Regions from separate parts of the Cellulosilyticum sp. ST5 genome, predicted to be linked through region 3. Evidence: riboswitches for the same ligand, from Rfam matches in the RefSeq annotation. Region 3 holds a riboswitch; each other region holds the start of a gene.

Evidence for each region. A riboswitch is a leader RNA that binds a small molecule or an ion and turns the genes downstream of it on or off. The one in region 3 is predicted to bind thiamine pyrophosphate.
Region 1: another riboswitch for thiamine pyrophosphate. It lies ahead of thiC (phosphomethylpyrimidine synthase ThiC); the one in region 3 lies ahead of thiM (hydroxyethylthiazole kinase).
Region 2: another riboswitch for thiamine pyrophosphate. It lies ahead of thiT (energy-coupled thiamine transporter ThiT); the one in region 3 lies ahead of thiM (hydroxyethylthiazole kinase).

What each region holds. Positions count from the first base shown of each region.
Region 1 is NZ_CP132338.1:2,409,912-2,420,796, reverse strand. Features, by position in the region: gene QTL86_RS11855 (starch-binding protein) at 1-1,972, opposite strand, end outside; gene QTL86_RS11850 (aldo/keto reductase) at 2,400-3,386, shown strand; gene QTL86_RS11845 (hypothetical protein) at 3,455-4,171, opposite strand; gene QTL86_RS11840 (C-GCAxxG-C-C family protein) at 4,409-4,822, shown strand; gene QTL86_RS11835 (hypothetical protein) at 5,087-6,124, shown strand; gene QTL86_RS11830 (CD3324 family protein) at 6,141-6,404, shown strand; gene QTL86_RS11825 (4-phosphopantoate--beta-alanine ligase) at 6,500-7,342, shown strand; TPP riboswitch at 7,411-7,517, shown strand; gene thiC (phosphomethylpyrimidine synthase ThiC) at 7,686-8,993, shown strand; gene thiW (energy coupling factor transporter S component ThiW) at 9,357-9,896, shown strand; gene QTL86_RS11810 (PhzF family phenazine biosynthesis protein) at 10,449-10,885, shown strand, end outside.
Region 2 is NZ_CP132338.1:3,839,813-3,850,697, reverse strand. Features, by position in the region: gene QTL86_RS18580 (proline--tRNA ligase) at 1-1,548, opposite strand, end outside; TPP riboswitch at 2,099-2,199, shown strand; gene thiT (energy-coupled thiamine transporter ThiT) at 2,286-2,951, shown strand; gene QTL86_RS18570 (hypothetical protein) at 3,095-3,391, opposite strand; gene QTL86_RS18565 (IclR family transcriptional regulator) at 3,403-4,164, opposite strand; gene kduD (2-dehydro-3-deoxy-D-gluconate 5-dehydrogenase KduD) at 4,360-5,133, opposite strand; gene QTL86_RS18555 (HEAT repeat domain-containing protein) at 5,563-6,162, shown strand; gene QTL86_RS18550 (IS4 family transposase) at 6,378-7,694, opposite strand; gene QTL86_RS18545 (IMP dehydrogenase) at 8,053-9,561, shown strand; gene QTL86_RS18540 (CAP domain-containing protein) at 9,645-10,532, opposite strand; gene QTL86_RS18535 (glutamine synthetase III) at 10,784-10,885, opposite strand, start outside.
Region 3 is NZ_CP132338.1:227,835-238,719, reverse strand. Features, by position in the region: gene QTL86_RS01120 (1-deoxy-D-xylulose-5-phosphate synthase) at 1-1,270, shown strand, start outside; gene thiD (bifunctional hydroxymethylpyrimidine kinase/phosphomethylpyrimidine kinase) at 1,439-2,224, opposite strand; gene thiE (thiamine phosphate synthase) at 3,052-3,693, opposite strand; gene thiM (hydroxyethylthiazole kinase) at 3,680-4,504, opposite strand; TPP riboswitch at 4,574-4,683, opposite strand; gene QTL86_RS01100 (beta-propeller domain-containing protein) at 4,776-6,626, opposite strand; gene QTL86_RS01095 (GH1 family beta-glucosidase) at 7,019-8,350, opposite strand; gene QTL86_RS01090 (AraC family transcriptional regulator) at 8,451-9,236, opposite strand; gene QTL86_RS01085 (sodium-translocating pyrophosphatase) at 9,406-10,885, opposite strand, start outside.

The DNA of each region.
Region 1 (10,885 bases), 2.2 Mb from region 3:
CCCCATTCTTAACAGTATAAGCTTCATTACCATTAATCATGCAAGTAGCTTCAGTGACATTTTGTAAAGCTACCTTTACATCTAAAGTATCCGTATAATATTTAGTTGTGTCGGCAACGTTTCCAGGAGTTAATGTAACAACTGGTGTAAGTGGTTCTTCGCCATTTTGTTCAATCAGGATAACACCTGCTGAGCCAGCAGTAAAGGTAACAGAGCCATTAGCTACAGTTGCTTTTGCGCCGGTATAAGCATCTCTTACTGGTGTTCCATCTTTAAAGATAGAAGATACATTAATTGTTGTACTACCAGTTGCATTTAATGCCACAACGACTTTATCAGAGATACCTTCTTTATTATAGGTGCGACTAAATACATAAGGAGAAGAACTAATAACAGTATGAGTACCAGCCCCTATAGAAGGGTGGTTCTTTCTAAAGGTACCAATGATTTGCCAGTGATTAAGTGTTGATTGATTCACACTTGACCAGTTCATGTCAGAACGACTTGGTTGATCCTTATCAGAGCACGTTTCGCTGCCAGGTCTATTGGTTTCATCACCATAAAAGATTTGAACACCTCCAGGAGATAAAAGTAAAGCTGTACCTAAATTAGTCATATTAGCCCTAGTTAAGCCTTCGTCATGAGATGAAATATAACTAAGGACATTCCAATTATCCTTTGTATTAACTTTACTTGCAATATCTTGATAAGTATTATTAATAGTATTTAGATTGCCATCTTTAGGGAAGAAGAAGTTAATAAGTGAATCAAATTTACCGGTTTCAAAGTATTCAGCTTTATATTCTACACCAGTATTATATACTTCACCAGTCATCCAGAAATCATCATCCCAATTAGCACCAGCTTTAGTTGGATTAGCAACACGCCACTCTTTAAGTGCTGTATTACAAGCATCCTTTAATTGTCCCCAGCGGAATGGTTCTACGTGTTTTGCTGTATCAACTCTGAATCCATCAATACCAAATTCACGCACCCAAGCAGCTAACCATTTAATATTATACTCAGTAGGAGCAACGCCTAAATCAGTTCTTAAGCTTTTAGCAGCAGGAACAATCCAGTTATCATAACCAGAAGTTTCTTGTGACCATTTTGTTTTTAAAAGAGGAGCTAAACCTTGATTGCTAGTTACTTCTGTTTTAAAGTCCGGTAAACCTGCAAGGTTCATACGAAGCTCTGAATTATCTCCAGCAGTATAGCCAGCTACACCAGCACGAATCCAACCAGAACTCCACCATTTTGCCCAGGCGTCATTGTGTCCAGTGTAATCAAGGAATAGGTCATGATAGCTATGCCAAGTTTGCCCATTACTAGGTGACCAATTAAGTAGCTCAGATTTACTATGATTGGTTGGCATAATATCATACTCTGTCATATCTTTCATGCTTAGATAACCAGGGTGATTCATAACAATGTCTAAGATAACACGAATACCTTGTGAGTGCGCTTCATCAACGAATTCTCTCATTTCAGCAACTGTTCCCATATTTTTATCCATCATGGTATAGTCAAGTGCATAGTACCCATGATAAGCATAGTGTGCAAAGTCACCACTATTACCACCACCGACGTAGCCATGCATTTGCTCATAAGGTGCAGTCATCCAAATAGCATTAACACCTAGATTTTTGAAGTAGCCTTCTTTTAGTTTCTTAGTAAGTCCTGCAACATCTCCACCATGAAAAGTACCGATATTTTTACCAGTAGCATCTACTTTGACACGCCCATAGCTAGTATCATTAGAGGTATTACCATTATAGAAACGGTCTGTCATGGTAAAATAAACAGTAGCATTATCCCAAGTAAAATAGGGATCATCATCAGTAGAAGTAATGGGAACGTTACCAATCAGTGAAGTAGATAAGCTGGCTGCAAATAAGTTAGGAAAAATCATAGTAAGTGAGATAAGAATAGAAAGTAAAAACTTAAGAACTGCTTTTTTGGAATGAATCATTATAACTAACCCCCTTATTAATATAGATAAATTTTTTGCGCTTAACAGTAAATAAATCCTCCTTTCATTAACTAATAATAACAAGCACAAAATAATGACCAATAAGGACAAAAAATTTACACTTTTATTATCTAATTTAAATAATAAAAACACAATGAGAATGCAAAAAAATGACTAAGATGTATAAAAAAGTGACGTAAAATGATACAAAGTAATATTTTAAACCTATTTTCTTAGATGCGTATGAGATCGAAAGAGATGGGAGAAGTATGTGTATAGGTGTGTTTAAAGATAGTGGAATTAATCTTGTAGATTCTTATAAAATTCATGTGGTTTTTATTATATTTTGCTATATTTAATATGTAGTTCAAAAATTATGTTATCATAAAAGAGTAATAAATAAGGAGTGCATATAAGGAGGCATTTTATGAGTTATGTAGCAGATAAAAATAGATACCAAGAAATGAAATATAATCGTTGTGGGAAAAGTGGCTTGTTACTTCCGGCTATTACTTTAGGGTTATGGCATAATTTTGGAGATGAAAATAGTTTAGCCAATGTAAAGGAAATGCTTTTTGGAGCTTTTGATATGGGTATTACGCATTTTGATCTAGCAAATAATTATGGTCCAAGTGCAGGCTCGGCAGAAAGCAACTTTGGAGAGGTGATGCGTACAGACCTTAAGCCATACAGAGATGAGCTTGTGATTTCTACTAAAGCAGGCTATGGTATGTGGGAAGGACCATATGGAGATGGTGGTTCAAAGAAATATTTAATTTCTTCTTTAGATCAAAGCTTAAAACGAATGAACTTAGATTATGTAGATATTTTCTATCATCATAGAAGAGATCCAGAAACACCAATGGAAGAAACAGTAGAAGCATTAAAAAGTATTTTAGATCAAGGGAAAGCCTTATATGTAGGAATTTCTAATTACAATGCAGAAGATACTAGAACAATGATTAAATTTATGAAAGAAGCAGGGGTAAGGTGCCTGATTCATCAGATGTTTTATAATATGTTAGAGCGTCATAATGAAGAGGTCATAGCTGTGCTAGAACAAGAACAAGTGGGTGCTATTGCGTTTTCACCTTTGGCACAAGGTCGTTTAACTAATAAATATTTTAATGGTATTCCAGTAGATTCAAGAGCAGCAGGAACAAGTCCTTTCTTAAATAAAGAGGGGATTACAGATGAGCTTTTAAAGAAAACAAAAGCACTTAATGACTTAGCAGAAAGCCGTGGTCAAAGTTTATCTCAGATGGCTTTAGCATGGGCACTTAGAGGTCATGTGACTTCTGTTATTATAGGAGCTAGCAAGCTTTCTCAGATTAAAGAAAATGTAGGTGCTATTCAAAACTTAGACTTTACAGCAGAGGAACTTCAAGCAATTGATAAGATTTTATTAGGTTAAGTAATAGGCTCATTTAAAGGGTAAAATAGGATATAGGCTATGGAAAAATAAACTCCATAACCTATATCCTATTTTGTTTCGCTCAAAGTAGTTTTCATTAAATCAGCCATGGCAAGGGTGATTTCTTCATCAAAGTTAGTCTTGGAAGTCTCGATAGCGGCTTTTAGTGTTTTTAAATCAGCAGAGTCTAAGGGGATATCGCTATATTCAGTTTTAGCAAGTTTTAAGATGTTTTGATGTAGCTCATCTAAATCACTAAAGAGACTATCTCTGAGAAAGTCATAGGGTTCATAGTAAAAGGTTTCAATCTCATAGAGTGTATCAATATCAAAAGAGTCAGTTGTTTCATAAGTAGATTGGGCTTCATTATAGGTATCATAAAGGTAATTTCCTGAATCAGAAATTTCTAAGATGGCATGATAAACCTTATTGTAGCTAGAATTAACCACATAAGTGCTTCTGCCTTCTTGAATAACCTCATAGCTATAATCAGGGTATTTCGTTGAATCAGAAGCAGGACTAATAAGTCCGGAAATCCAACGACCAATAATTCCTACAATAATAGTAAGTACAATAAAAATATGTGGCCAAAATCTCCAAATAACTAAGGAAGGAATATCAATTTTAGAATCCTTAAAGAGTTTCTCCCTATAGTTATTTCGTGACATTTGTTGCCACTCTAATTTTTCAGGTAAAGAAAGTTCATCATTTTTTGCTTTTTCTTTAAGTTGTTTTTCATATTGGCGACGTTGCTTTAGAAATTCCTTTTGAGCTTTAGTTTTCATAAGTAGTCTCCTTATAAATGATAAAATATATAGAATATTAAGATTATTATATAGTGATTAGGTTAAACAATCAATTTAAATAAAAAAATTTAAAATTGATACCTCTATAGAGGAAATGCTGTGTACTGCAATAGGAATTAAAGATTCAAAACTAAAGAGAGTTAGTATATAATAGCTTTATAAATACTTAGGCTATTATAGAAAGCAAATAAAGTACATAAATAAAGGAGATAGATCATGAACAGTAAGGTAGATGAAGCATTAGCCCTTTTTAAAGAAGGTTTTTCTTGTTCACAAGCTGTATTTGCAGTTTATGCTAAAGATTTAGGTATGGATTATGAAATGGCCCTTAAAGTATCACAAGCTTTTGGTGGTGGTATGGGTGGTATGAGAGGTGAATGTGGTGCTGTAACAGGTGCTTATATGGTGATTAGCCTTTTATATGGTAGAACTAAAGCTGAAGACGGAGAAGCAAGACTTAAGACCTTCACCATGGTAAAAGATTTTGCAAAACGCTTCAAAGAAAAACAAGGCAGTACAGTATGTCGTGATTTATTAGAAAATAAATCAGGTAGCCACTATGATATGTGTAGTGATTATGTAAAAGATGCATGCATCATTTTAGAAGAGATTTTAGAAGAATATAAATAAATGATAATAGTTGATACATAGGGACTCATATAAAAGCACTAACTTTTTTAGAAAAGTTAGTGCTTTTATATGAGAAGCCTTTCTTAGCTAATAGGGAGGTACATTGTCATTTTCTTACTTGGTAGGTAGGCCTCATTAAAATACTACCAATAGGTATAAAATAATTAGAAAAATACTGGGGATGGAATACAAATTAGTCTGACTTTATAATCAGTATATAAGCAGTCGACTGATTTGATTTAATAAATAACAGGGAGGAAGAAAATGAAATACTTATCTAGACCATTAATAGATTGGGCGATTCATGAAATTGAAACCAAGTACCCAGAAGATATCAGTATATTAGTAGGTCATAAAGGGTGGCGTATACCAGAAGATGGGGAAGAGGTGGCTTTTAACTTTTTCATTCCAGCTACCGATAAAGGCTATTCTTTAGCACAAACCTTCATCATTAATGAAATTGGCTATGATTTATTTCCTATGTCATGGGAAAGAGTAGAAGGCCTCGCTGAAGTAAATGAAAGTTTAACCACTTGCCTTGCTGATGGTATTATTTTATATGCCAGGAATGAGAAAGACAAAGCACGCTTTATTCAATTACAACAGACATTAAAAGACCACTTAGCAGACCACAGTTTTACTTTTAATAAGGCTTTAGAAAAGATTAATAGTGCCATGGAACTTTATAAAACTATGGCATTTGAGGAGTCCTTATGTCATGTGAGAAAGGGAGCAGGTTTTATAAGCCAATATTTAGTCGAAGCGATAGCAACAAGCAATGGGACTTATATGAAAAATGGCCCACAAGATATCATTTCAACATTAAAAGATTTTAAGCAAGTACCTGTGCATTTCATAGGGTTATATGAGCAGTTGATTAAAGCTGAACAAGTAGAGGTAATAAAAACATTAAGTTATGAGCTCATCAAGATGACAAGGGACTTTTTTTCAAGTAAAGATACAAGAGTAATAAAAGAAGAAGAGTGTGAGTTTCAGGATTTGGCTGCATGGTATGAAGAAGGGCGTTATACTTTTAGACGTATTGGCTATTATTGTGAAAAAAATGACCCATTTAATAGTTTTTCTTGGGGATATCATTTTCAGCGTGAATTTGATTGTATTCAAAAGGATTTTGGACTTAAGGAAATGGATTTGCTAGGGGTATTTAATCCAAATGACCTATCCATTTTTAAAGAAAGGTTAGATGAGATTGAAGCATATATTGTATCTGAAATAAAAGCACATGGAGTAAAAATACGAATTTATGATACCTTAGAGGCATTTTTAAATCATATGAATTAAGAAAGGGCGATGTGCAGTGAAATACAAAAATGCCGCTGATATTTTGCCTGATCAACTTCTGAGAGAAGTACAAAAGTATACTTCAGGAGAAGCTCTTTATATACCTAAATACAAAGCTCGCAAAAAGTGGGGAGAAGGTTCAGGTGCTAAAGCTTTTTATGATAAGCGAAATGAAGAAATTCGTATAAAATTCGCTAGTAAAATAGCTATTGACGTATTAGCAGAGGAATATAATCTTTCAGTAGAAACGATTAAAAAGATTGTTTATAACAATAAATAATCTTTTTAGAAACTTGTAATAGAAGTGAAATACAAACTAATAGGTGAGTTGTGTTATAATGAGGGCGAATACTTATGAGGTAAGGAGGATGGACCATGGATATTATGACATCATTAGAAGCTATGACAGCTAAGCTCGATTGCATAGGTAGGAGGTCTATAGGCCTTATTATGACAAAGGGTGCTTTACATGAAGGGCATATAGCTTTGATAAAAGCAGCAAGAGCTGAAAATGAATATATTATAGTAAGTAGTTTCTTGCATTCACATGAGTTTTCTTCTGAAGAAGCTTATAAGCTCTATCCTAGACAGGTGGAGGAAGATCAGGAAATAGCTAGTAAAGCAGGAGTAGACTTTTTCTTTTGTCCAAGTTATGAAGGACTTTATCCTAATGGTAGTAGTACTTATGTAAGTATCTATACACCACTTATGAATCGTCTTGAGGGTCAAATACATCCTAAGTATTATCAAAGCTTTTTAACTACGGCAAATTTACTACTAAGTTGTATTAGACCACAGCGTTACTATATCAGTGAAAAGGATTTTCAAAAAAAAGCCCTACTTAGTCAGCTTATACGTGATTTTCACTATGTTTGTGAAATAAGAGTCTTACCTACTGAGAGAGAAGCAGATGGACTTATTATAGGAAGTAGAAATACTTTATTAGAGCCAGAAGAAAGGCGATTAGCACCGCTTCTTTATCATACGCTTAAAAAAGCAGAGTTAGCTTATCAAAGAGGAAATATTAGTAGTTATAAGCTTAAATTACTTTTAGAGACAGAAATAAAGCGCTATTATCGTATTCAGCTAGAATATGTGGATGTGTTAGAAATAGAACGCCTAACAAGTATAGAAACCATTATTGAAGAAGCGCTTATAGTAATGAGTATACGTCTAGGGAGCGTAAGGCTTTCAGATTATATTTATCTTAAGAAATAAAGGTTGATTTAGAAGAAATATTCTGATATGATTTGCTTGTATGAAATTAATATTTAAATAATACATAAAATAAGAAAAAGGGGAGTCTGTGCGACAGGCTGAGAGGAAACTAAAGTTTCGACCCATAACCTGATTCAGATCATGCTGACGTAGGGAAATATTCGAGGATAGCACTTCGAAAGAAGTGTAAGTAACAGGATATGCCGAAGCCAGCATATCCTGTCTTTATTTTAAGCTAAGAAGGTGAAACATTTTTTAGTTAAAGGGCTATTAGCTCTACAAATAAAGTTTCAAATGGATATGTAAGGTTACAGAGAAACTCCCTTTAAAAAGGAGAGATTACATGAAATATCATACACAAATGGAAGCCGCAAAAAAAGGTATAATCACTAAGGAAATGGAGATTGTAGCTAAAAAAGAGTATATGGAAGTAGAAAAGCTTAGGGCCTTAGTAGCAAAAGGTGAAGTGGCTATCCCATGCAACATTTATCACAAATCTCTTTCTCCAGAGGGAATTGGTACGGGTCTTAAAACCAAGATCAATGTCAATTTGGGGATATCAGGAGATTGCAAAAACTATGAAGTAGAATTTGAAAAGGTGAAGGTGGCACTTAAGTTTGGTGTGGAAGCTATTATGGATCTTAGTAATTATGGGAAAACAAATACCTTTCGTAAGCAACTTATTGAGATGTCTACAGCTATGATTGGTACAGTACCTATGTATGATGCTATTGGGTATTTGGAAAAAGATTTAGTACATATTACACCACAGGATTTCTTAAAGGTCGTAGAAGCTCATGCCAAAGAGGGTGTTGACTTTATGACGATTCATGCAGGGATTAATAGACGTACAGTAGAAGCTTTTAAACGTGAAGGACGTAAGATGAATATTGTTTCTAGAGGTGGTTCTCTCTTGTTTGCTTGGATGGAGATGACAGGAAATGAAAATCCATTTTATGAATATTATGATGACGTATTAGAAATTTTAAGACGTTATGATGTTACCATTAGTCTTGGAGATGCCTTAAGGCCAGGATGTCTAGAAGATAGTTCAGATGCAGGACAAATCGGAGAGCTTATTGAACTTGGCTATCTAACTAAGAGAGCATGGGCAAAAGACGTGCAGGTTATGGTAGAAGGCCCAGGTCATATGGCAATGAACGAAATAGAGGCCAATATGAAACTACAAAAACGTCTATGTCATAATGCACCTTTTTATGTATTAGGACCATTAGTAACAGATATCTTCCCCGGTTATGACCATATTACTTCAGCCATCGGTGGTGCTATAGCAGCAGCCAGTGGTGCTGATTTCTTGTGTTATGTGACACCAGCTGAACACCTAAGATTACCGGATGTAAGTGATGTTAAAGAAGGAATCATAGCAAGTAAAATTGCAGCGCATGCAGCAGATATTGCTAAGGGCTTACCACATGCAAGAGATTTAGATAACAAGATGGCAGAAGCAAGACAAAAGTTAGATTGGGAAGAAATGTTCGAAGTAGCTTTTGATGGAGATAAGGCTAGGGATTACTTTGAAAGTATGCCACCAGCTGAAAAACACAGTTGTTCTATGTGCGGTAAAATGTGTGCTGTTAGAACAACCAATCGCATCATAGAAGGTAAAACAGTGGAATTACATGAAGAGTAAGAATGAATAATGAAATATTAGGTGTTGAGAGTGAAGAAACAAATAATCAGTGCATAACTTATTATTCATTTTAAATTTTTATATAGGGAAATAGGTCTGAAAAGATGAGGAAGACTAGCAAATGGAAGGGGAGCACCTTGCATTTGTTTTCAGAAGGACAATTAAATAGCTAGGGAACTCGTGTTTCGAGGTGAGAGGAAGCTTTTAAGTTTCGACCGACTAAATGAAGCTAGTGCTGCATAGAGGCTGTTTAATTGTACCTAAGATTATCTTGGTTTTTTGAGGTTTAGAGAGTTAGGACAATAGCCAAAGAAGGTATAAGGTCTCTAGCACTTAAATAAATCAAAAGAAAGAGGTAAGAAAATGAAAACAAAAAATGCTATATTAAGAATGGTGATGCTTGCTATATTAATTGCTGTTGGCGTAGTCATTTCACCGATTTTAAGAGTAGAGGGTATGTGTCCAATGGCTCACTTTATTAATGTGGTATGTGCTGTGTTATTGGGGCCAACAGATGCTTTTCTATGTGCTTTACTTATAGGAATCATTCGTATGCTTTTTATGGGAATTCCACCTTTAGCTTTAACAGGAGCTGTATTTGGGGCTACTTTATCAGGTGTTTTTTATAAACTTTCAAAAGGTAAAGTATTAGCAGCTGTTATTGGAGAAGTTGTTGGAACAGGTATCATTGGGGCCATAGTATCTTATCCGGTTATGACTTATATTTGGGGTAGGACAGGGCTGACTTGGCTGTTTTATGTTCCCTCTTTTATTGGAGGAACACTGATTGGAGGCACAGTGGCATTTATCTTCTTAGGAGCACTTAAAAGAATCGGTATGCTTAGTAAGGTGCAGAGGAAGCTAAAAAGAGAAGAAGATAGACGGGAAGGAATGGAAATTTAAAATAGAATGATGACTTCATTTTATTGATAGTAGTTAAAGACAACAAAAATAGCTCTCCAAGTAGTATCAATACTTGAAAAGCTATTTTAGATTCCAGACTCTTGAAATGAACTTTCGTGACTAGCTAAGTAGACCTTAGGCAAAGCGCAAAATGGCTCCTCAGCACGTATGCGCTATAGCGTAGTGCCTACTAAGACTAGCTATGAAAGCCAAACCAATGAGTGAGGAGCTCCTAAAAGTCTTGGCCGGTGCACCCTATGCTAGGAAGCTAAGACCTTAAGACTCTGGTTTAAAACTTTATTTTGGGTAATGCGAGGTATAAAAACATTAAAAACAACTTATAAATGGCGCCTTCCTTGCAGCGCACAAGTGAACATTTTCCTTAAGTCCAGAGGTACCTATAACAATAGATTGAGACTTGGCTGACCCGGTCAGTTCCTCAAGTTGAAGCTGTGGTAATTATGCCGTGGGAAGTTATTTATTTTGTTTTTACACTTATGTATATGTAGTCAAAAATCCGATTCCCTAATAAGAAATAAAATAATTACCAAAATGAGGAGAAAGAAAGGTGTTCGTATGAAGATTACCATGTATCAAGTAGATACGTTTACTAATGAGCTTTTTAAAGGAAATCCTGTTGCAGTTTGCCTGACGGAAAAGCCCTTAAAAGAAGCATTAATGCAAAAAATAGCAATGGAAAATAATTTGTCAGAGACCGCATTTTGTTATAAGGAAGGTGAGTGCTATCAGATTCGTTGGTTTACGCCAGAGGTAGAAATCGACTTATGTGGACATGCTACTTTAGGAACAGCGTATGTTTTATTTAATGAAGTAGAACAAGGAAAGAAACAAATTACTTTTAAGTCACAAAGTGGTGAGATTATTGTCACAAGGAATAAGGAACGCTTTACTTTAAGTTTTCCAGTAAGAGAGGGAAGGGCGATCACTCCAAGAACAGATATTATCAAAGCCTTAGGGGGTAATCCTAT
Region 2 (10,885 bases), 1.2 Mb from region 3:
ATCAGCAAATTGTACACCTGCACCTACATTTCTATCATCCATGATTACTTCATATTTACTGCTAAGTTTGTTATAGATTTCATTTCCGATAGCATCCATATCTATTTTCTTACTCTTAAGTACACAGATATGCACTTGCCATGGTGCTACTGACATTGGCCAAATTGGTCCCCATTCATCATGACGCGCTTCGATAATACAAGCAAGCAATCTACCTACACCAATTCCATAGCAACCCATAATAGGTGTTTTAGCTTTACCATCTGAATCAATATAGGTCATTCCCATACTTTCAGAATATCTTGTTCCAAGCTGGAATATATTTCCCACTTCTACACCACGTTTAAATTGTAATTTACCATGGCAACATGGACATTCTTGACCTTCTAATACTTCTGCCACATCATGGAAGTCAGCATCTTTAATGTCTCTTGAAATACTAATACCTTTAATATGATAGTCTTTTTTATTGCCACCTACTACAAGGTTTTTCTCATTTCTAAGTGACTCATCAAAGATAATCTTTGCATCTCTTGCATCTAGATTGTATGGTCCCATAAATCCAAAACAAAGATTTGGAGTATCTTCGTATTTCTCAAATGGTGTAATAGTAGCTTTAACTACCTTTTGTAATTTAGCTTCATTAACTTGAAGATCTCCTCTAATAAATACAATAAGAGGTTCTTTATGTCCTTCCATCTCAAATACACAAGCTTTTAAAGTTTTGTCAGCTGTTACGCCTAACATATTTGCTACTTCTTCAATGGTATGTGCATTTGGTGTGTGTACTTCTTCAATAGTACCTTCCTCTGTAGTTGCTACTGGTAATTTACCTGTTGCAACTTCCATATTAGATTGGTAGTCACAGCTATCACAAATAATGATTGTATCTTCTCCGATATCTGTAAGAAGCATGAACTCATGTGCTACTTTACCACCCATCATACCTGTATCTGATTGTACACATACTGTTTCTGGCACACCTGCTCTAGCAAATATTCTATGATATGCTTGTAAGCATTGTTCATAGTAAGCTTCTAAGTCTTCTTGTGAAGTGTGGAAAGAGTAAGCATCTTTCATTGTGAACTCACGCACACGGATAAGACCACCTCTTGCTCTTGGTTCATCTCTAAATTTAGTTTGGATTTGATAAATCATAAATGGATAGTTGTTGTAAGATTTAGCTTCTGTTCTAGCTAAATGAACAGCTGCCTCTTCATGTGTCATACCTAATACCATGTCTTTGCCGCCTCTATCTTTGAAACGAACAAGTTCACTTCCTACTGCATCAAAACGTCCTGACTCTCTCCAAAGATCTCCTGGTAAAGCCACTGGAAAGAGAACTTCTTGACCATCAATAGCATCCATTTCTTGACGAATGATATTTTCAATCTTAGATACGACTCTTTTTGCTGGTGGTAATAGAGAATAAATACCATTTGTTACTTGTCTTACATAACCACCTCTTAATAAATAAATATGACTAATACTAGTTGCTTCGCCTGGTTTTTCTTTGAATCTTTCTCCTAGGAGCTTACTCATTAACATAGCACTTCATCCTTTTCTTTTATTATTTTATTCATGATCACTTCATCAATTGTCTATTCCAAGCAGATACTTCATCAAAAAAGGCCCCATGCATCAAATATGCATAGGGGCCTTTATCTATCCGGCGGTACCACCCTAATTAATCACAACATGTCTATCAATTATTAGCTTAATAGAAGTTATGAATATCTCAAGTTTCTCTATAACGGGAGTTCCCGCTGCACTTATGATTTCATGCAGAGCTTAGAGCTTGGACAATATGTGCTTGCTTTAGAAGCCTTTCACCCGGTGGGCTTCCTCTCTTTATAATTACTTGAAAGCAAATCTCACTTATTGATTTCTCGTCATCACTAGTTTATCAGTATTAATTATCTATTATAAGAATAAACATCCCTCATAGCCTTGTCAAGTACCTACCATAAATTGCGCTTTCCGAACTCATTCCATTAATTCATTAGGTTTAACTCACTCGCATTTAAAAGGATAATTTAAGTTAATCATAATTATTTGACTATTTATCCCTATGGTGCTATAATTTGCTCAATAATAAATATGATGCTAGGGGAGCTTTCGAGCTGAGAGTGCATATGGTGCAGACCCTTTAACTTGTCCACGGATAATGCCGCAGCAAGGAAGCGAATGTGCGATACGATTAGTTTTGCCACACATTCGTGTGGTTATTTTTATGCCACTTTGTACCCCCTAGCAAATTAAATATATTTGAAGGGGGTTTTATTATGCCTAATATTTTTGCTAAATTAAGCGAAGTTAGTTTAGTATCATGGAGTATTATTTTTGTTATTGCTATTTTATCTATTGGTGGATTATTAATTATTTCAAAGAAGGATAAGCATGCCAGCTCTACCATCACCACTAAAACGATTGTTTATGGTGGTATGTGTGTCGCCCTTTCCTTTATTCTGTCTTACATCAGACTTTATAAAATGCCTCAAGGTGGTTCTATTACTTTAGCTAGCATGTTTCCTATTATTTTATATTCTCTCGTTTTCGGGCCTGTTCCTGGTATTATTGCTGGTGTTGCATATGGATTTATGCAGTTTATTCAAGATCCTAGTATGGTTCACTGGGCACAATTATTCCTAGACTATCCTTTAGCATTCGCTTGCCTTGGTCTTGCTGGATTTGCACCAAAACTTTCTAAAAATATCCAGGTAGGAACTACTATTGGTATCATCATCTCAGTACTTAGCCGTACTATCATGCATATTATTTCTGGTGTGGTTTTCTTTGCTGAGTATGCAGGAGAACAGTCACCTTTGATTTACTCCATCATTTATAATGCTTCTTACCTAGTTCCTGAATTAATTATTACTTTAGTACTTGCCCTAATTATTGTCTCCACCCCTGTCTATTCACAATTAAAGCGTTCAACATTTATATAATAACTCTTTTTATAAATTAACTTTAAAAAGGTACGCCTGCTAAGAAATTTTTCTTCACAGACTTACCTTTTTTTCTACTATAATCTCATTATTTACTCGTTTGTTACCTTGCAAACCTTCTTATTATAATTCACTTTTTTTACTTAGTCTCTTTTTAAAACCCGGATTACAAACAGTGATATTAGACTGGCACTAGCTACTAGTAAAAGCTTCTTTATTTTACCTTCTTGTTCCTTGACTTCTGGAGAAAACACAGAGACCTTTCTCTCTACGTCCTGAAATTCACCTAGTTCTTCATCTAAGTAGACTTGTGCCTTTTCTCTTAATTTACTCTTGTACTTATAGTTCTTCACTATACTTACAATAGCTAGAATGCTACTTATAATCGTTACTACTTGTAAAATTAGTTCTATAGTTCTTAGTACTTTGCATTTACTCATCTTCCATCCTCCTAATACTTAGTATATCCTAGCCTTCTTGATATATCCCTTGCTGTCTCTTTGATTAATGTAATATGTTCTGCTCTTTTATCTGTAATGAACTGAGGTTCTTTTCCTCCTACGCTAATAGCGGCTATAATCTGCCCTCTATAATCATAAATAGGTGCTGCTATACAAAAAATACCTTCCTCATGTTCTTCGTTATCTATAGCATAACCTTGTTTTCTAGCTTCTTTGATTTCATCCAATACACTTTCCGGTGATGTTAATGTCCTGTGAGTAAATATCTCAAATGTTACTTTGGATAGTTCACTCAAAATTTCTTCATCGGTATTCTGAGATAGAAGAATCTTACCCACTCCCGATGCATACAGAGGAATTCTTTTGCCAATTTGAGAGTACATACGAAATGCATTTATACTTTCTATCTTTTCTATAAATACCGCTTCATTCCCCTCTAAAATAGCCATCTGAACAGGTAAGCCTAAAATATGAACTAATTTTCTTAAATAAGGTGCCGCTTCTGTTTTCAGCTCAATATTGTTGAGTTTCATACTACTTAATTCTACTAGTTTAAGACCCACCTTATAGTTATTGCCTTCTCTCTCAATAAACCCTCTATTTTCTAGTGTAGCTAATAAACGATGAACTGTTATTTTATTTAATTCTAAAATACTTTCAAATTCTTTGGGCTGCATACCTTCTGGATGCTCTGCTAAGATTTCTAAAAGTTGTAATGCACGGTCTACTGTCTGCAGTATCGCCTTAGCCATACATCTCACCCAGCTTTCTGTCTATATTATTTAACTCCTATTATATATGAATGAATAATATAAAACAATCTACCGTTTCATGACTAATCATGTATTTATTTACTGCAAAAATAAAAGATATAACCTTTCTAATGGTTATATCTTTCATGTAATACTCGAATGCTCTATTAAATCCTTATTAATCATTATTACCTTTTATCTCGCTAGCCATCCTCCATCTACTGCTAGAGTATATCCATTGATATACTCTGCTGCTTCTGAAGCTAAAAAGACTGCTGCTCCTGCTAAATCTTCGGGAGTTCCCCAACGCCCAGCAGGTATACGTTCTAAAATACTTGTTTGTCTCTCTTCGTCACTTCTTAAAGCTGCTGTATTATCTGTTGCCATATAGCCTGGTGCAATAGCATTAATATTAATATTAATATGATGCACCGCCCATTCATTTGCCATTGATTTTGTAATACCCATTATGGCACTCTTACTTGCTGTATAGGAAGGTACACGAATCCCACCTTGAAAAGATAGCATAGAAGCTATATTGATAATCTTTCCGCCATTTCCTTGTAAAATAAACTGTTTTGCTACTGCTTGTGATAAGAAGAATGTTGTCTTTAAGTTAATATTAATAACATCATCCCAGTTTTTCTCTGAAAAGTCTATAGTATCTTCTCTTCTAATAATCCCCGCATTATTTACTAAAATATCAACTTTCCCAAATGCCTTTAATGTTTCTTGTAGAATCTCAGCTATTGACTCTTGTGAAATCAAGTTAGCTTTGATTCCAATAAATCTTCTTCCTAATTCTTTTACTTTATCTTCTGTCCCTGACAAATCTGTTGTTCCAACCCCAACGATGTCCGCTCCTGCACTAGCTAATCCTACTGCTATACCCTGCCCTAAACCTCTTGTTGCGCCAGTTACAATTGCTACTTTACCTGCTAATGAAAATTTATTCAATATATTATTCATCCTATATCCCTCCATTATTGTTTCTATTTCTGCCCTCTAATCTTCTTTCTAGATGAGCTTATTTTTGATAAATAGGTTTACGAAATTTATTATTTTTTGTTTCACCTTGCAATACGGTTGCTCATTTTATTTCATTATATGTAACAATGTTTCTTATAATGTAATAATATTACTTTTATATCTAGACGTCAACACTATTTTATTAATTATTTTTTTAACGATATCTATTGATTATCAAAGACTTAGTTAAGTTTATATCAAAGTATATTCCTTTCCTCAGCCTCGTCATCCATCTCCCAATTTAAGCATTTTATATGATTAATTTTGTACTATTGTGTAGATAATTTTATAGATAACGCTACATTAATTCGCCTAATTATTTACAGTTTTTATGCTACACTTTTAAAAAACTCATGGAGAGAGGTACAAATGAAAAAATTAAATATATTTACACCCTGCATTTTTTTGCTGCTTTTTTGCTCTATAATCTGTGTATTACTTGCTTATCCTGGCCTTAATACCATAGAGGCAGCTACTACGCATCAATCTATTAGTTTAGAAAGTTTAGCAATCAAACAAAAAGATTTAGAAGCCACATTAGAAGCGTTAAAACTAGACTTAGCTAAAACCTCTGATAGCCTCAATTCTTATAACCAAAGGCTCTCTATTGTAGAAAGCAACATCACTACTACTCAAACAATGTTGGTTTCTTATTATATGGATAAATTATCAGATCCTACTTATGTCACTACTTATAATACAGACTATACTTGGTATACTGCAGCAGAAGCACTTGGAGAGCTAGGAAAACCTTCTATCCCTGCTCTTATTAAACGTTTAGATACTACTAATCCCTATGAACGGTCACTCGTATTTTATGCTCTTCTTCTAGCTTCTCAAGCTGAAAATGTTAAAGTTTTTGCGGGGAATGATTATATCCATACTCATTTAGACTTTAATACTAATACTCATAACGCTCAAAAAATGATAGCTTTAGAATGGTGGGAAAAGTATAAAAGTTACTTTTAACTCTTCTATAAATATGTCATGCTCACTCCTAATATAGATATTTTAAAAAGGTATGTCTCTCTCATAGGCAATGTCATTAAGTTAACATTGTGATAGAAACGCATCCCTAGGAAAAGAAGTTGAAGATTTATTTCTTCAGCTTCTTTTTCTATTTCCAGGTACCACAAATAGACAGATTTGCATCTGCCTCAAAATTTATATTCTTTTACAAATATTTATGCTACTCTATAAAGGAAGCCATGAAAAAGCTTGATAGTTAAGTTTCGTTCCCTATGCCTATTAGGCCGTACAGGAATGAGATTTCTTGCGATTATGACTTCTAAATCAGGTGATGTTGCTTTTCCATGATAGAATAACCTACACATATGCACTGCAACTGAGAAATTTGCTTTATATGTATGCTTTCTTTGCTTTTTTTCAATGACTACGTGCCATGTAATCATTTCTGCAAAGTTATACATTATCATATGTGCATAGATTTCTTGTTGGATACACATCACCTTTTTTGAATGAAAATCTAACATTCCAATCGTATATTTCAAATCTCGAAAAGATGTTTCAATCCCACAACGAGAAGCATACAGTTTTTTCACCTCATCAGGAGGATACTTTTCACTGTTTAGATTTGTAACTATTGTTTCATAGGAAGTTTCTGAAATAGGAAATCTCACTATTCGGAAGTGTAATTCATAGAATTTAGCAGGTTCAGATTTCTTGTTTTTAAGTGGTAAATAATCAAACGGTTGGGCTGAAGAAACACTTCGATAATGATTTTTGTCTTTGAAAAGTTCTTTGACTGCATTCGTTTTCTTTCTTGTAAGTTTTAAAGAAATATCAATATCAAAACAGTCTGTTTTGGGTAAATCCAATCCATTCTTTATACCATTAATTCCATCTTTGACACGAATAAGAAAGAACCATCCTTTTTCTTGAATGTGAGCCATGCTGTTGAAAGATTCATAACCTCTATCAGCTATCACGAGTGCTTTAGGAATTTCAGAACGATCAACCATTTCTTGTAGAGCGTTATGTTCATTCTTTTCTTTAGATTTTTGTATTATCACATCATGATAAATAGAATAATTTATATTATACAACGCATTTATATGCAGAAGATTATATGATTTTCTTCCATCTTTTCCAGAATGAAATGAATTTAAATCATCAGGATTGGTAGGAATCTGTACATCAGACCCATCAACAGCAAGTATGGGCATATCTTCATTAAAGTTATCTATAAGTTTACTTGAAAAGCCGTCAAATATCTTCTTAAACGCTTCAAGCTTTATCTTTTTTCTCTGCTGAACAAACGCAGAAGAAGTTGGTGTATCTGCAGATGCACCAAATAGATCTAATAATTCGTTTGTAAGGCTCCCACTTCCCATTCCAATAATTCCAGCTAAAATTTTATTCATGGGCAATTTCCTTTTGCGTAAAAAATCACTACCTGGATTGGTACAATAATCTTGCGGATTGTCAGCTATCTTTTGGATTTCATCTACTAAAAGCTTTTTAATTTGTTTGAGTTTCATATGTGTCCTCCTTGTAACTAAGTTTCCTTTAATTACAAGGGCCGCTCTCACTACCTCTTTATTCAATCAGTGGTGAGAGCGGCCGCACATTTTCTTTGTCTTGTCAACTACTTTTTCAAAAAAAGATCCCTATACCATTTGATTGGTATAGAGATCTTTTTTCGTCATCTTAACTTAATGACATTACTCTCACAGGAGGCATACCTTTTTAATTATGTTTTTCACATAAAATCACTCAATATCTTCATCTATTCTATGATAGTGTACAAACTTAATAAAAATATTTATTTTTATATTGTATTTTTCTTTTTAAAATACTATAATATTCACTAAATTTAATAATAAGGAGCAATTTAAAATGGCATATTATTTTGAAGAACCTTCTCGTACCTTTAGTGAATATCTTCTCGTTCCTGGGTATTCCTCTGTAGAATGCATGACTAAAAATGTAAGTTTAAAAACCCCACTCACTAAATTTAAAAAAGGTGAAACCCCAGCTATTTCTCTTAATATTCCTCTTGTATCTGCTATTATGCAATCTGTGTCTGATGATAAGATGGCTGTTGCTTTAGCAAAAGAAGGTGGTATTTCTTTTATCTATGGATCACAATCCATCGAAAATGAAGCCGCTATGGTAAGACGTGTAAAAAGCTATAAAGCAGGCTTTGTAGAAAGTATATCAAATCTTAGACCAGAGCAAACTTTAGCCGATATTTTGGCACTTAAAAAGAAAACTGGTCATTCCACCGTAGCTATTACTGATGATGGCACTGCTAATGGAAAGCTTGTAGGACTCGTTACAAGCCGTGATTATCGTGTAAGCCGTATGGAACCTACCACACTTATTAGCAGCTTTATGAGACCATTTAATGAGCTTATATACGGTCATGAGGGTATTACCCTTTCTGAAGCTAATAATATGCTTTGGGATCATAAACTTAATGTCCTTCCTGTCATCAGTAATGAACAAAAGTTACTTTATTTTGTATTTAGAAAAGACTATGATTCTCACAAAGAAAATCCTAACGAACTCTTAGACGGTTCTAAACGTTATATGGTGGGTGCCGGTATTAATACTCGTGATTATGAAGAACGTATTCCTGCTCTTATAGAAGCTGGAGCTGATGTACTATGTATCGACTCTTCAGAAGGATTTTCTGAATGGCAAGCACGCACCTTGCAATTTGTTCGTCAAAAATATGGCGATACTGTCAAAATTGGTGCTGGTAATGTAGTTGATAAAGAAGGCTTTCTATTCTTAGCAAAAGCAGGTGCTGACTTCATTAAAGTAGGTATTGGAGGAGGCTCTATCTGTATTACTCGTGAACAAAAAGGTATTGGTCGTGGTCAAGCTACTGCTGTTATTGAAGTAGCTAAGGCTAGAGATGAGTATTTTGAAGAAACTGGTATTTATATACCTATTTGTTCAGATGGTGGAATTGTTCATGATTACCATGTTACCTTAGCTTTAGCAATGGGCTCTGATTTCATTATGTTGGGACGCTATTTCTCTCGTTTTGATGAAAGCCCAACCAATAAAGTTAATATTAATGGTAACTATATGAAAGAATACTGGGGCGAAGGTTCTGCCAGAGCTAGAAACTGGCAGCGTTATGATATGGGCGGAGATAGCAAGCTCTCCTTTGAGGAAGGTGTTGACTCTTATGTTCCATATGCTGGTAGCCTTAAAGATAATGTAGGACTTACTCTTAATAAAGTAAAGTCTACTATGTGTAATTGTGGTGTACTTACTATTCCTGAGCTTCAAAAAAATGCTAAGATTACCCTTGTTTCCAACACAAGTATTATTGAAGGTGGCGCTCATGACGTTCTTCTAAAAGATCAACATCGTTTTCCAGTAAAATAACTAATAGTGATTTTATTAAGATAAAATAAGGAGGTCTAAGTATTAGCTTAGACCTCCTTATTTTATACTTTTAATGACATAGCTTATTTACCGATAAACATTTGTGTCCAATAGTTTCCATCTACTTCATAACCAATACCAATATGAGTATAGCTAGCATTTAGAATATTTGCTCTATGGCCTGAACTATTCATCCAGCCTTTTACAACTTGCTCTGGTGTTTGATATCCTTGTGCAATATTTTCTCCCGCACTTTTATAGCTAATACCATATTTCTTTAACATTTCAAATGGCGTTCCATAAGTTGGACTTGTATGACTGAAATAATTATTTTTCTTCATGTCTTGTGATTTAAGACGTGCTACGTTTCTCACACTTTCATCCATTTCAAGTGGTTTTAATCCCTGTTTTGCTCTTTCTGCATTTACAAGTTCTAGTACTTTATTCTCATAAGCTGTTTGTGTGCTTACATCAGTATCTGTAGTAGAGTCATTTCCTGTGTTTGTATCATTATTAGTTCCGTTATCAGTCCCTGTACTAGTATCATTATTAGTTTCGTTATCCGTTCCTATATTGTTACCATTGTTTATTTCGCAATCAGTATCTGTATTTCCTCCATTGCTTGTCCCATTATTAGTTCCTGTATTTGTTCCATTGTTTATTTCACAATCAGTCCCTGTATTTGCTCCATTGTTTATCCCATTATTAGTTCCTGCATTTGTTCCATTGTTTATTTCGCAATCAATTCCTGTATTGGTATCATTGCTTATTTCGTTATCTGTTCCAACGTTTGTACTATTATTTGGCTTTTGTGGTTTAGTAGCTGTTCCTGGTTTGTGGCTCGCTTGATTATGAGGACGACTACCTCCTGGTCTATGGCTTTTTGCATATAAGGAAGAGCTTGATCCTAAGATAGTTGCTCCAATAAGTGTTAATGTCATTGCTTTTGTAACTAATTTTTTTGATTTCATGTTTTTACTCCTCTTATCGTTGGTCTCAATTTGGATTCAAAATTATTACATTTTGTTTGATTCGTGTAACAACTTTGTAATATTTATTATACATGATTTCACCATATTTTCAACCTTTATTAGCTTCCTATTAATTCCACCCCCCTGCATTTATTACGTATTTATTACATATTATGATTGTGATTCAACTATAAAAGCACAAAAAAAAGACGCCGGGAGTAGCGGCGTCTTTTTTTGGAGTATCTATGTGATTATACGTAGAAGAGTAGGTCTACGTATGTTGGAAATGGCCAAGCAACTGAAGCTACCATTGTCTCTAATTCATCAGCTACTACTCTAAGAGTTTGCATTGC
Region 3 (10,885 bases):
TAATAGCAACCTCATTATTATTGTTAATGATAACGATATGTCTATTGCAGAAAACCATGGTGGCCTTTACAAAAACCTTAAACTACTTAGAGAGACAGAAGGAAAGGCCGAATGTAACTTATTTAAAGCAATGGGTCTTGATTACCTTTTTGTAAAAGAAGGTAATGATATACAAACGCTTATTACTGCTTTTGAAAAAGTAAAAAATATTGACCATCCAATCGTTGTTCATATTTGTACACAAAAAGGCAAAGGCTATGCCTTAGCTGAAGAAAACAAGGAGTCTTGGCACTGGTGTATGCCCTTTGACATAGAGACAGGGAAACCTACCCTTACTTTTGACGGTGAGGATTACTCTAGTATAACAAGTGATTTTCTGCTACAAAAAATGAAAGAAAATCGGGCCCTAGTTGCTATTACTTCTGCAACGCCTACAGTCTTGGGCTTCACCGAAGATAAAAGGAAGGAAGCCGGTAAACAATTTGTGGATGTGGGCATTGCTGAAGAACACGCTGTTGCACTTGCATCAGGTATTGCAGCTAATGGTGGTATCCCTGTATATGGTGTCTATAGCACCTTTATTCAAAGAACCTTTGATCAACTTTCTCAAGATCTCTGTATTAATAATAATCCAGCAACCATCATTGTGTATGCTGCTTCCGTATATGGTATGAATGATGTAACACACCTTGGAATCTATGATATTCCTCTAATGGCTAATATCCCAAATCTGGTTTACTTAGCACCTACTACCAAAGAAGAATATCTAGCTCTACTTGATTGGAGTACTACTCAAAAGGAACATCCAGTAGCTATCCGTGTGCCAGGAGGGAATATGCTTTCTACTGGTGAACCTGCTATTAAGGATTTTAGTAAACTTAATGAATATCAAGTCACACACAAAGGAAATAAAGTGGCTATTGTGGCATTGGGTACATTCTATACGCTAGGCACTAAGGTTGCAAATGCCATTACTGATCAAACAGGTATAACCCCAACTCTTATCAATCCACTCTATATTACTGGCATTGATAAACCATTATTAGAATCCCTTAAAGCAACTCATGATATCGTTATTACCTTAGAAGATGGTATATTAGACGGTGGTTTTGGTGAGAAAATTACAAGATTTTATGGTGCTTCAGATGTGAAGGTACTCAATTATGGATTGAGGAAAGAATTCCTTGATCGCTATGATGTTAATGACGTACTTTATAAAAATCGCTTAACAGTAGAACAGATCGTAGCAGATGTAACAAATCTTCTCTAAATATTTAAAAACATTTCATAAATAATTATTCACATTAATAATTTTAAAATTGAAAACACTATTTAGTCTCTCATTCTAAATTAAAATAAAGAAAAGCCACCAAATCTCTCCTCATAGATTTTACTTAAAGGATATTGGGTGGCTTTAATTGTTCTACTAAGATGCTTATCATTTATTTAGGTTATAACAATGATTTAAAGGCCCGTTCCCTTTACCTAGATTTAACCCATCTTCTAATGCACCTCTTACATAAAACTTTGCTTTTTCTATGCTTTCAGCTAGAGTGAAATCTACTGCCAAGTTACATGCTATAGCTGAAGATAATGTACACCCTGTCCCATGGGTATTATCTGTAGCAATTCTTTCTCCTACAATCCATAGCGCTTTTCCTTTGTTATATAATAGGTCATCAGCACCTTCTGTGAAATGCCCTCCTTTAATAAGTACAGCCCCTGACAAGTTATTTGAAATCACTTCAGCTGCTTTTAACATATCCTCTTTGCTTTGAACCGAAAAACCACATAAGCATTCAGCTTCTGGAATATTAGGAGTAATGACTTCAGCTAATGGTAAGAGCTTCTCTACTAAAGCACTCTCTGCACCTAGATTTAATAGTTTACCACCACTAGTAGCCACCATGACTGGATCTACTACAATGTGTTTTGCATCATACTGTACAAGTTTTTCTACAATTACTTTAATAATTCCTTCATTAGATACCATACCAATCTTTACAGCATCAGGTACAATATCTGTAAAAATAGCATCTAACTGTTTTCCCACAAAATCAGCTGCTACATCCACTACACCATAAACGCCTGTGGTATTTTGAGCTGTTAAAGCTGTAATCACGCTCATGGCATACATCTTATGCGCCGTAATCGTCTTCATATCAGCTTGAATGCCAGCACCACCACTACAATCTGAACCCGCAATCGTCAATATTTTTTTCATCTCATTACCCCTTTATCTTTATTATTCTTTGATAACTATCCATTCAATTGGTACCATAAATAGAAATTTGTCTTGGCGTTTATGAGAAGTACGTCTGAGAGAAAATGAGTGGGTATGGGTGCCTTCCGTTGTTCCGGTTCACATTTTTTGAAGCACTAAGTTCACTTATTTAGATGAACGGCAGAACTCACTTCGTTCAAACAGCTGCCTAAAACCCATCTAAAACGTTCACTAAGTGCTTCTAAAAAATGCTCCCAAGTCACTACTCCAGGCACCCATACCCACTCATTTTCACAAACGTTGTTGACCTCATAAACATCCAAGACAGTGAAGCAGCGTGGAAAGAAGGCGTAACGACAGTTAAAAAATACTCGAAGCCGGGGGCAGGCGCCCAAGGCAATAACGTATAAAGCTTCCTATAAGTCTGTTTTGCCAAGAAGTAGCTCTGTAAGGAAGCTAGGGAGCCTTACAAGCATTATTGATCTCTTAAGCGTTCAAACCCCTAAGTGAAAAGTGCAGAAAAAAGATAATAACAAGTTTTGTTTTTTCTTGAAAACACTTAATGGAGGCGACTTTACGCGTTATTGCTGGTAGAACTGAGAGAGGGTGGCTGCCTGACGGGGTGACTTCGGAGTATTTTCAGTAGGCACTTAGCGAACGTTTTGGATGGTACTTAGCCCACGTGCCCCCGGGAACCGAGTTTGTGGGCGTTCATCCAAAAAAGTGAGCTTAGTGCCTACTGGAAATGCGGAGCCAAGCCACGATAGGTAGCCACCCTCTCTCAGTTCCGCCCATATAGCCCGTAAAGTCCCCGACAAATTTCTATTTCACCTACCTATTACTTGCTCTGCTTTCTCCTTTAAGGCACAGGTTGCTTCTCTTATGTTTTGACTAGCAAATATAGCGGATACCACTGCTACCCCTACAATCCCTGAATCTTTTAATTGCACCATATTATCCTTGGTAATCCCCCCTATTGCAATAACTGGAATATGTACAGCATTACAAATAGCCTTTAAGGTCTCAAAAGATACCCCTTTTGCATCTTGCTTGGTTGAGGTGGAAAATACAGCACCTACACCTATGTAATCAGCACCATTAGCTTCTGCACGTAAGGCTTTCTCTACTGTTTGGGCTGATACACCTAGAATTTTATTAGGTCCTATTAGTTTTCTTACATTCTCTGCTTCCATATCCTTTTGTCCTACATGGACACCATCTGCATTTACTGCTAAGGCAACTTCTACTTCATCATTAATGATAAAAGGAATATGGTAAAAATCTGTTAGCTTTTTTATTCTTTTTGCTTCTTCAATAAAGGCTTCCTTTGACAACTCTTTTTCTCTTAGTTGTAAAAAAGTAACTCCAGCTTCTAAAGCTTCTTTGACTTGCTCTTCTAAGCTGGCTTTACCTACCCAGCTTCTATCTGTTACAGCATAAAGTAATAAATCCTTTTTATCGCACTTCAATTTTACAACCCCCTTTTAGTTTTTCATCAGTTAGTTTACTTATCTCATCAATCATTAGCATTTTATAGGTCGAGGTTCCTCCCTCTATTTGCTTTAATTTTTCATAAGCAATTTCTCCGCAATATCCCATAGCACTTATGGCCATCACCGCCGCTTCTATAGCCTTTTCCCTATGAGCTGCTACATAAGCTGCCATAATGCCTGTGAGCATACAGCCTGTCCCTGTAATCTTGGCCATTAATGGGTTACCATTACGAATTACATAAGCTTTACTGGTATTTACCACAAGATCAATAGCTCCTGTAATAGCAATAATAGCCCCTGTCCTTTCACTTAACTTTCTAGCAAAACAAATCATTTCATCTAAATTCTCTTCTGTTACAACATCACCTTCTGCGGCATCTACACCTTGTGTATTCCCATCACCAAAGACTAAAGTTTTAATCTCTGAAATATTCCCTTTAATAACATCAAAGTGAATCTCTTTTATTAGCTGAAGAGCTGTTTCTGTACGTAGCTTTGAAGCACCTGCTCCCACTGGATCTAGTACCACTACGTGTCCTAATTCATTAGCTTTTTTCCCAGCGGAGAGCATAGAAGCTGTTATTCTTCGATTAAGCGTTCCAATATTAAGGACTAAACCTTGACATAAGCTTGTCATTTCTTCTACTTCTCCTAAATCATCTGCCATAATAGGCGAACCACCAGCTGCTAATAAGCTATTAGCTACATCATTAACTGTTACATAATTTGTAATACAATGTATAAGTGGTACTAGTTTTCTTACTTTCTCAATCACATCATCAAGCATTGACTTTCTCCTTCTTTATTTTTTATATAATTAAAAATAGTAGGCCATACCATTAGGGTATGACCTACTATGAGTTCACTGGTTGCTCCCTTCGCTGGTATTATCCAAATCAGGTTATAAAGGTCGAAGTTAGATGACTTCCTCTCAGCCTGCTCCCACAAGCTCCCTTGCTATTTCTTATTTATCTTAATTCTTAATTCTTAATTCTTAATTCTTAATTCTTAATTCTTAATCAACATTATACTCCCCTCTAAAGAAAGTAACAATTATTTTATTGCATTGTTAAAGTTTGAAGTCGTTTAAAGTTACTTATTTCATACTCATTTATTTTATCTTCATATAAGTAGTAAAGTTTGTTACCTATGTAACACACTCGATCTTCATTATAGCCATAATAATACCCATAGCTATTAGTAAGCCTTCCTAGTTTAGCTTTTCCTACCAACTTACCATTTTCTACTGCAAACACATACGCGCCATAAAAATTTTCTAAGTTTTTTTCTTTATTATAAATAATTGTAACAGGAATAGCTAGCATTGCTTTTCCCTTATGAACAGTAACTGCTTTGTGATTATATTGGGCACTGCTGTAGCTCCCTCTAGTTCCTAGAATAATTTTATTCACTTCCTTTGGTTCATTTGGATTACTCACATCAAAAAGGGATAGTTTAATTCCTGCTTGCAGAGCCGAAGCATTGCTATATTGACTGCCACCTTCTTCTTCATCCATAGTGGCTATTCCAATACCAACTACTAAATTTTCTGCAATGGGATGGAGATAAGTACTTACTCCTGGAATTTTTAATTGACCTTTTACCTTTGGTTCTTTAGGATTGCTTAAGTCTAGTACAAACAAAGGATCCATTTGCTTATACGTTACTAAATACCCTGTTTTCCCTTCAAATCTAGCACTATAAATACGTTCAGTAGGAGCCAAACCCGTTAAGCTGCTTACTTGATTCATTTGTTTATCAAAGATAAATAGATTATTTATGGTTTCATACGTTTGCTGATTATAGCTAGTGGTGGCTACGCGTAAATAATTATCATATAAATCCATAGCAAATTGATTATATAACCTGCCTTCTATGACACCTGTTCCTACATACTTTAAGCTCTGTCCCTCCACATTAAAGCGGCTAATGGTACTATAGCCACCATAGATTTCTAGAAACATTGCTTCTTTATCCATATAAACATTACCTATAGCTCCTAAAAGCATTTTCAGCTCTGTAGGTTTACTTTGTTTTAAATCTATTGTTGTTAATACAGTTGTATTTAACATATATCTGGTTTGAGCCCAGGGTACATCATAAATCTGGTTAGGCTTAGCTAATTGTAGTTCTTCTCCTTGCAAGCTATCCTTATAAGCTGGCAATATATCTTCCTTTGTATAAGCATTATTTGCTTTCCTCATAATCATACTTTCTGTAACCAAATAAAGCTTATCTTCGATCTTTCTCATTGTATGTTTATTGCCTTGTACAGAAATTTCACGTTTTAATCTTGGTTCTTTTTTATTACTTACATCGTATATGCTAATATTGGTATACTGCCTAGCGATTTGATTAACCACTTCACCGTTTTCTAAAGTAATTGGAATTTCTCTAGGTTCATAACGACGTCCTTCACTACCTATGACAATAAGCTGGTTACCCTCTAAAAACATGCTGTTAAACTGAACCATATCACTTTCTATCTTCCCTATAATATGCAAACTAGGTTGAGTATCCATAATCATAATCTTACTATGGTCTACTAGTTTATAGATGTATCTATCATCATTTTTTAGTACATCATCTTCATCCACTCCTTGCTCTTGAATATTAGTTTCTGAATAACCACCTTCTGATGTGGCACTTTTCATATCGCTAGTCTGATCATTGGCTACAATGTCCTGTGTATTAGGCACGGTGTTTTCTAAGCCTCTGAGTACTTCGTACTCACTTAAAGTTTCTGGTTCTACAAGTATTTTTTTATCTGTTAATAGCCTTACTAATTCTGCTTCGTCTTTTATAGGTACAAGCTTTGTCTCTTGATTTGTTCTTGCGCCTAAAATAATAGTACTAGTCAATAATACACTTAATCCAACTACAGCTCCTAATGCTTTAAATCCTTTCATTTCTTCTCCCCTTTCTTTTTAACCCTACTTCTTGTCATTTTATTTTCCCCTTGCTTATATTAACTATAATTGAAGTAAATATATTTTGCAATTTTCAAATTGTATTTTTCTTTAAATATCCTCATAATTTTTTAAAACTATCTGTGTATTATGCAAGCTTAGTGATGTGTCTCGATTAACATATTATAGATGGTACATAAACATTTAGGTGTGTTAGCCCCAGTGAAAAACGTGACATGTATTTAAAGCATCATAAAAACTGCCAGTAGATTATACCTACTGGCAGAAAAAATTTTTATTTTTTAATTGTCTACTTGGCAGGGAACAGCTTACAGTACTCTCAGCAATTCTCTGTTTTTATGTAACAAGCTTAATAGGTTCATAGAAATAATTTATAAACTTTCGCCATTTGTACCCATAACCTTTTTATACCAATAACCTGAGTTTTTGATGATACGACGCTGTGTAAGATAATCAACATATACAAGACCGAATCGAGGCGCATACCCCTTTGCCCATTCAAAGTTATCTAGAAATGACCAATGCATATATCCCATCACTTCTATGCCATCTTCAGCAGCTTGTTTTAAAGCACTAATATAACGAGTCAAAAAATCAATACGATAATCATCATGCACCCTGCCATCTAGATGAACTAAGTCACAACCTGCCATACCATTTTCAGTAATTAAAATAGGTAATTTATATCGCTCATATAAAAATTTAGGTGACCAATATAAGACTTCCGGCGTAATTGCCCATCCTAAACTCGTTACTGGTTGCCCTGGATATTTGGGAGTAGCAAAAGCATTTTGAGATTGATAAATATTAGCACCATAAAAATCAATAGGCTCTGAGATAATAGCCATATCTCCTGGATTAATGGAAGGCATATCCTCTCCCAAGGCTTTATAGGCTTCCTCTGGATATTGGCCAAATACAATAGGGTCCCCCCACCAGCTATTTGTAAAGATAAAGTTATCTCGATCCAGGGCAAAGCTACACTTTCTAGCTACTTCAATATCCTCTGTTGATCTTGAATGAGGAATAGAACAAGGACCTGTTGGAGCAAAGCCAATAATCGCTTTTTTCTTTGCATACTGTCTAATGGTTCTAACAGCTTTTCCATGAGCTAAAAGAATGTTGTGAGACATTTGTGTCAGTTCACTTGTAGGAAGTTTATAAAACGGCGCATGCACCCCATCTTTATAACCTAATCCTACGAAAACTTGAGGTTCATTAATCGTAATCCAATAAGTTACGCGGTCAGAAAGATGGTCAACGATTACCTTTATATAGTCAGCAAACCAATCGCTACTTTCTGGATTTAGCCACCCTCCTTTTCTTTGCAAGGCATTGGGTAAATTCCAATGGTAGAGCGTCACTAAAGGGGTAATCCCATTTTCTAATAAGGTATCCACCAAGTCAGAATAAAAGTCTAAACCCTGCTTATTAATTTTACCTATGCCATCTGGAAATACACGAGGCCAACTAATAGAGAAACGGTAGTTCTTGATCCCCATTTCCTTCATAAGCATAATATCGTTTTTATAAAGGTGATAATGATTACAGCTTATATCTCCATTTTCTCCGTTTTTAATGGTGTTAGGAAGTCTAGAATAGGTATCCCAGATCCCAAGCCCTTTTCCATCTTCATTATAAGCACCTTCTATTTGATAAGCAGCAGTTGCCACGCCCCACATAAAATCTTTAGAAAAACTCATTGGTTCCACCTCTTTCTTAATCCATATAGATTAATGATAGCCTTAACAAAAGGTCTTAACAATGACTAATCTTGCTTGTTTACTGATGAAAAATGCTTTTTTAAGATTTGTATTGTTGTAAGCGAAACTCACTAGGAGTCAAACCTGTGCTAGATTTAAATTGACGCATAAAGTGTACATCATTTTCATAGCCACAAGTTTCAGCAATATATTTAATAGAAAGATTGGTTTGTGATAAGTAGTATTTAGCATATTCAATACGCGCATTAATAATATCTTTTAAGCATGTGACACCAAAGTTTTTTTTGTATAAACGCTGAAAATAGTAAGGACTAAGCGTAGCCTCATGTGCTAAACCCTCAATGCACCATTTCTCATAAGGTGCGCTATAAATCTTGCTACGTAAAAGAGAGAATTTGTCATGATGAATCTTTTCAATGCCCTTATTAAGAGCGGGTATGACCTGAGCTATTTTTAATAAAAAAAGCCTCATATAATGGTCTAATGCTTCACGGCCATAATTCTGCCCAGCGTAATATTCATATGTCATATTTTTAATCAGCAAAGAAAAGTATTGCATGTTATTGATGGGAATAGGCTTTTCAAATGGAATATGTAGCTTTTTCAAGAAATCCTCATCACCAGAATCAAGTGTAAAATTAAACCAATCATTAGAAAAAGGCTGTTTGTAAGCCTCATAATATTGAGGTGTTCCTTTTTGGTATAGAAAAAATATATTAGGTGAGGTATATACATCTTGTCCATTCACATGAAATAAAGCAGGGCTTTTTATAAGCAGCGCAAGATAATCACCACATCCATCGGGACGTTCAATTTTAAAATCCATGTCATGGACATGATTATGTCCAATATAGGTCATTTGCATAAGCAACCTCCTATCCAAAGCAGTATCTATCAGTTAATTGACATGATACATCATTGATACATAAATTTCAAATTAAAACATGGTGCTTAAGCAATGAGATGGAATATATTAAGATATAGTATAGAAAAATAAAAGGTTACCTCTAATGAAGTAACCTTTTATTTGAAATTTATAAGATAGACCAGGTTAATATAAACATACCAAATACGATGGATACCATCGCCATAAGTTTAATTAAAATATTAATGGCTGGACCTGCTGTATCTTTAAATGGATCTCCTACGGTGTCACCTACTACTGCTGCTTTATGTGCATCAGAACCTTTGCCACCTAAATTACCCTCTTCAATATACTTTTTCCCATTATCCCATGCACCACCAGAGTTAGCCATCATTACAGCCAGAATAAAACCTGTAGTAGTGGCACCAGCTAATAAACCTGCTACACCATTTGGACCTAATAATAAGCCAACTGCTAATGGAGAAACAACACCTAATAAAGCAATTTTAACTAGCTCTTTTTGAGATGCTTTTGTACAAATATCTACACAAGCAGCATAATCTGGCTTAGCCTTACCTTCCATTAGTCCTGGAATTTCATTAAACTGCCTTCTTACCTCAACCACAATTTTGCCTGCTGCTTTACTAACAGAACTCATAGCAAATGCTGCAAATACAAAGGTAGCCATACCACCTACAAATAAACCTATTAAGACTTGTGGGTTAATAATCGATAAATCAAAGGTAAAATCTAAACCTCTTTGTTTGACTAACAGTTCTATAGAATCTTTATATGCTGCAATAAATGCTAAAGCAGTAAGGGCTGCTGAACCAATAGCGAAGCCTTTACCTGTAGCTGCAGTTGTATTACCTAATGAATCAAGTGCATCTGTTCTTTCTCTTACCACACTTTCAAGCTCTGCCATTTCTGCAATACCACCTGCATTATCTGCCACAGGTCCATAAGCATCTGTGGCTAAGGTAATCCCTAATGTAGAAAGCATACCTACAGCTGAAATAGCAATACCATATAAGCCCATATTAAAGTTATCAGCACCACCCGCTAAAAGATAGCTGGCAATAACTGAGATACCCACAATAATAACAGGTACAGAGGTAGACAGCATACCTATTGAAATACCACTAATAATAACAGTAGCTGAACCTGTCTGGGCAGACTCTGCTAATTGTCTTGTAGGCTTGTATTGACTACTTGTAAAGTATTCTGCAAAAAAGCCAATACCAATACCTGCAATCAGTCCACTTAAAATAGCAAAGTAAATACCTACATGTTCCTGTCCTAGTACATTAACAACGAGGAAATAAGCTGCAATCATAATGACGATAGCTGAGAAATAAACACCCTTTCGTAAAGCTCTAAGTAACATCTTTTGGGAAGCCTTTTCCCCTGTTCTTACAAAAAAGGTACCTAGAACTGAAGCAATAACCCCTATAGCCGCTACCAACATAGGGATAACAACACCCTTCATCCCTAAGCCTGCTGCCACAGCCAAAGCACATGAAGAAATAATAGAACCTACATAAGACTCATAAAGATCAGCTCCAAGTCCTGCTACATCTCCTACATTATCCCCCACATTATCTGCAATAACAGCGGGGTTTCTAGGGTCATCTTCTGGAATTCCCTTT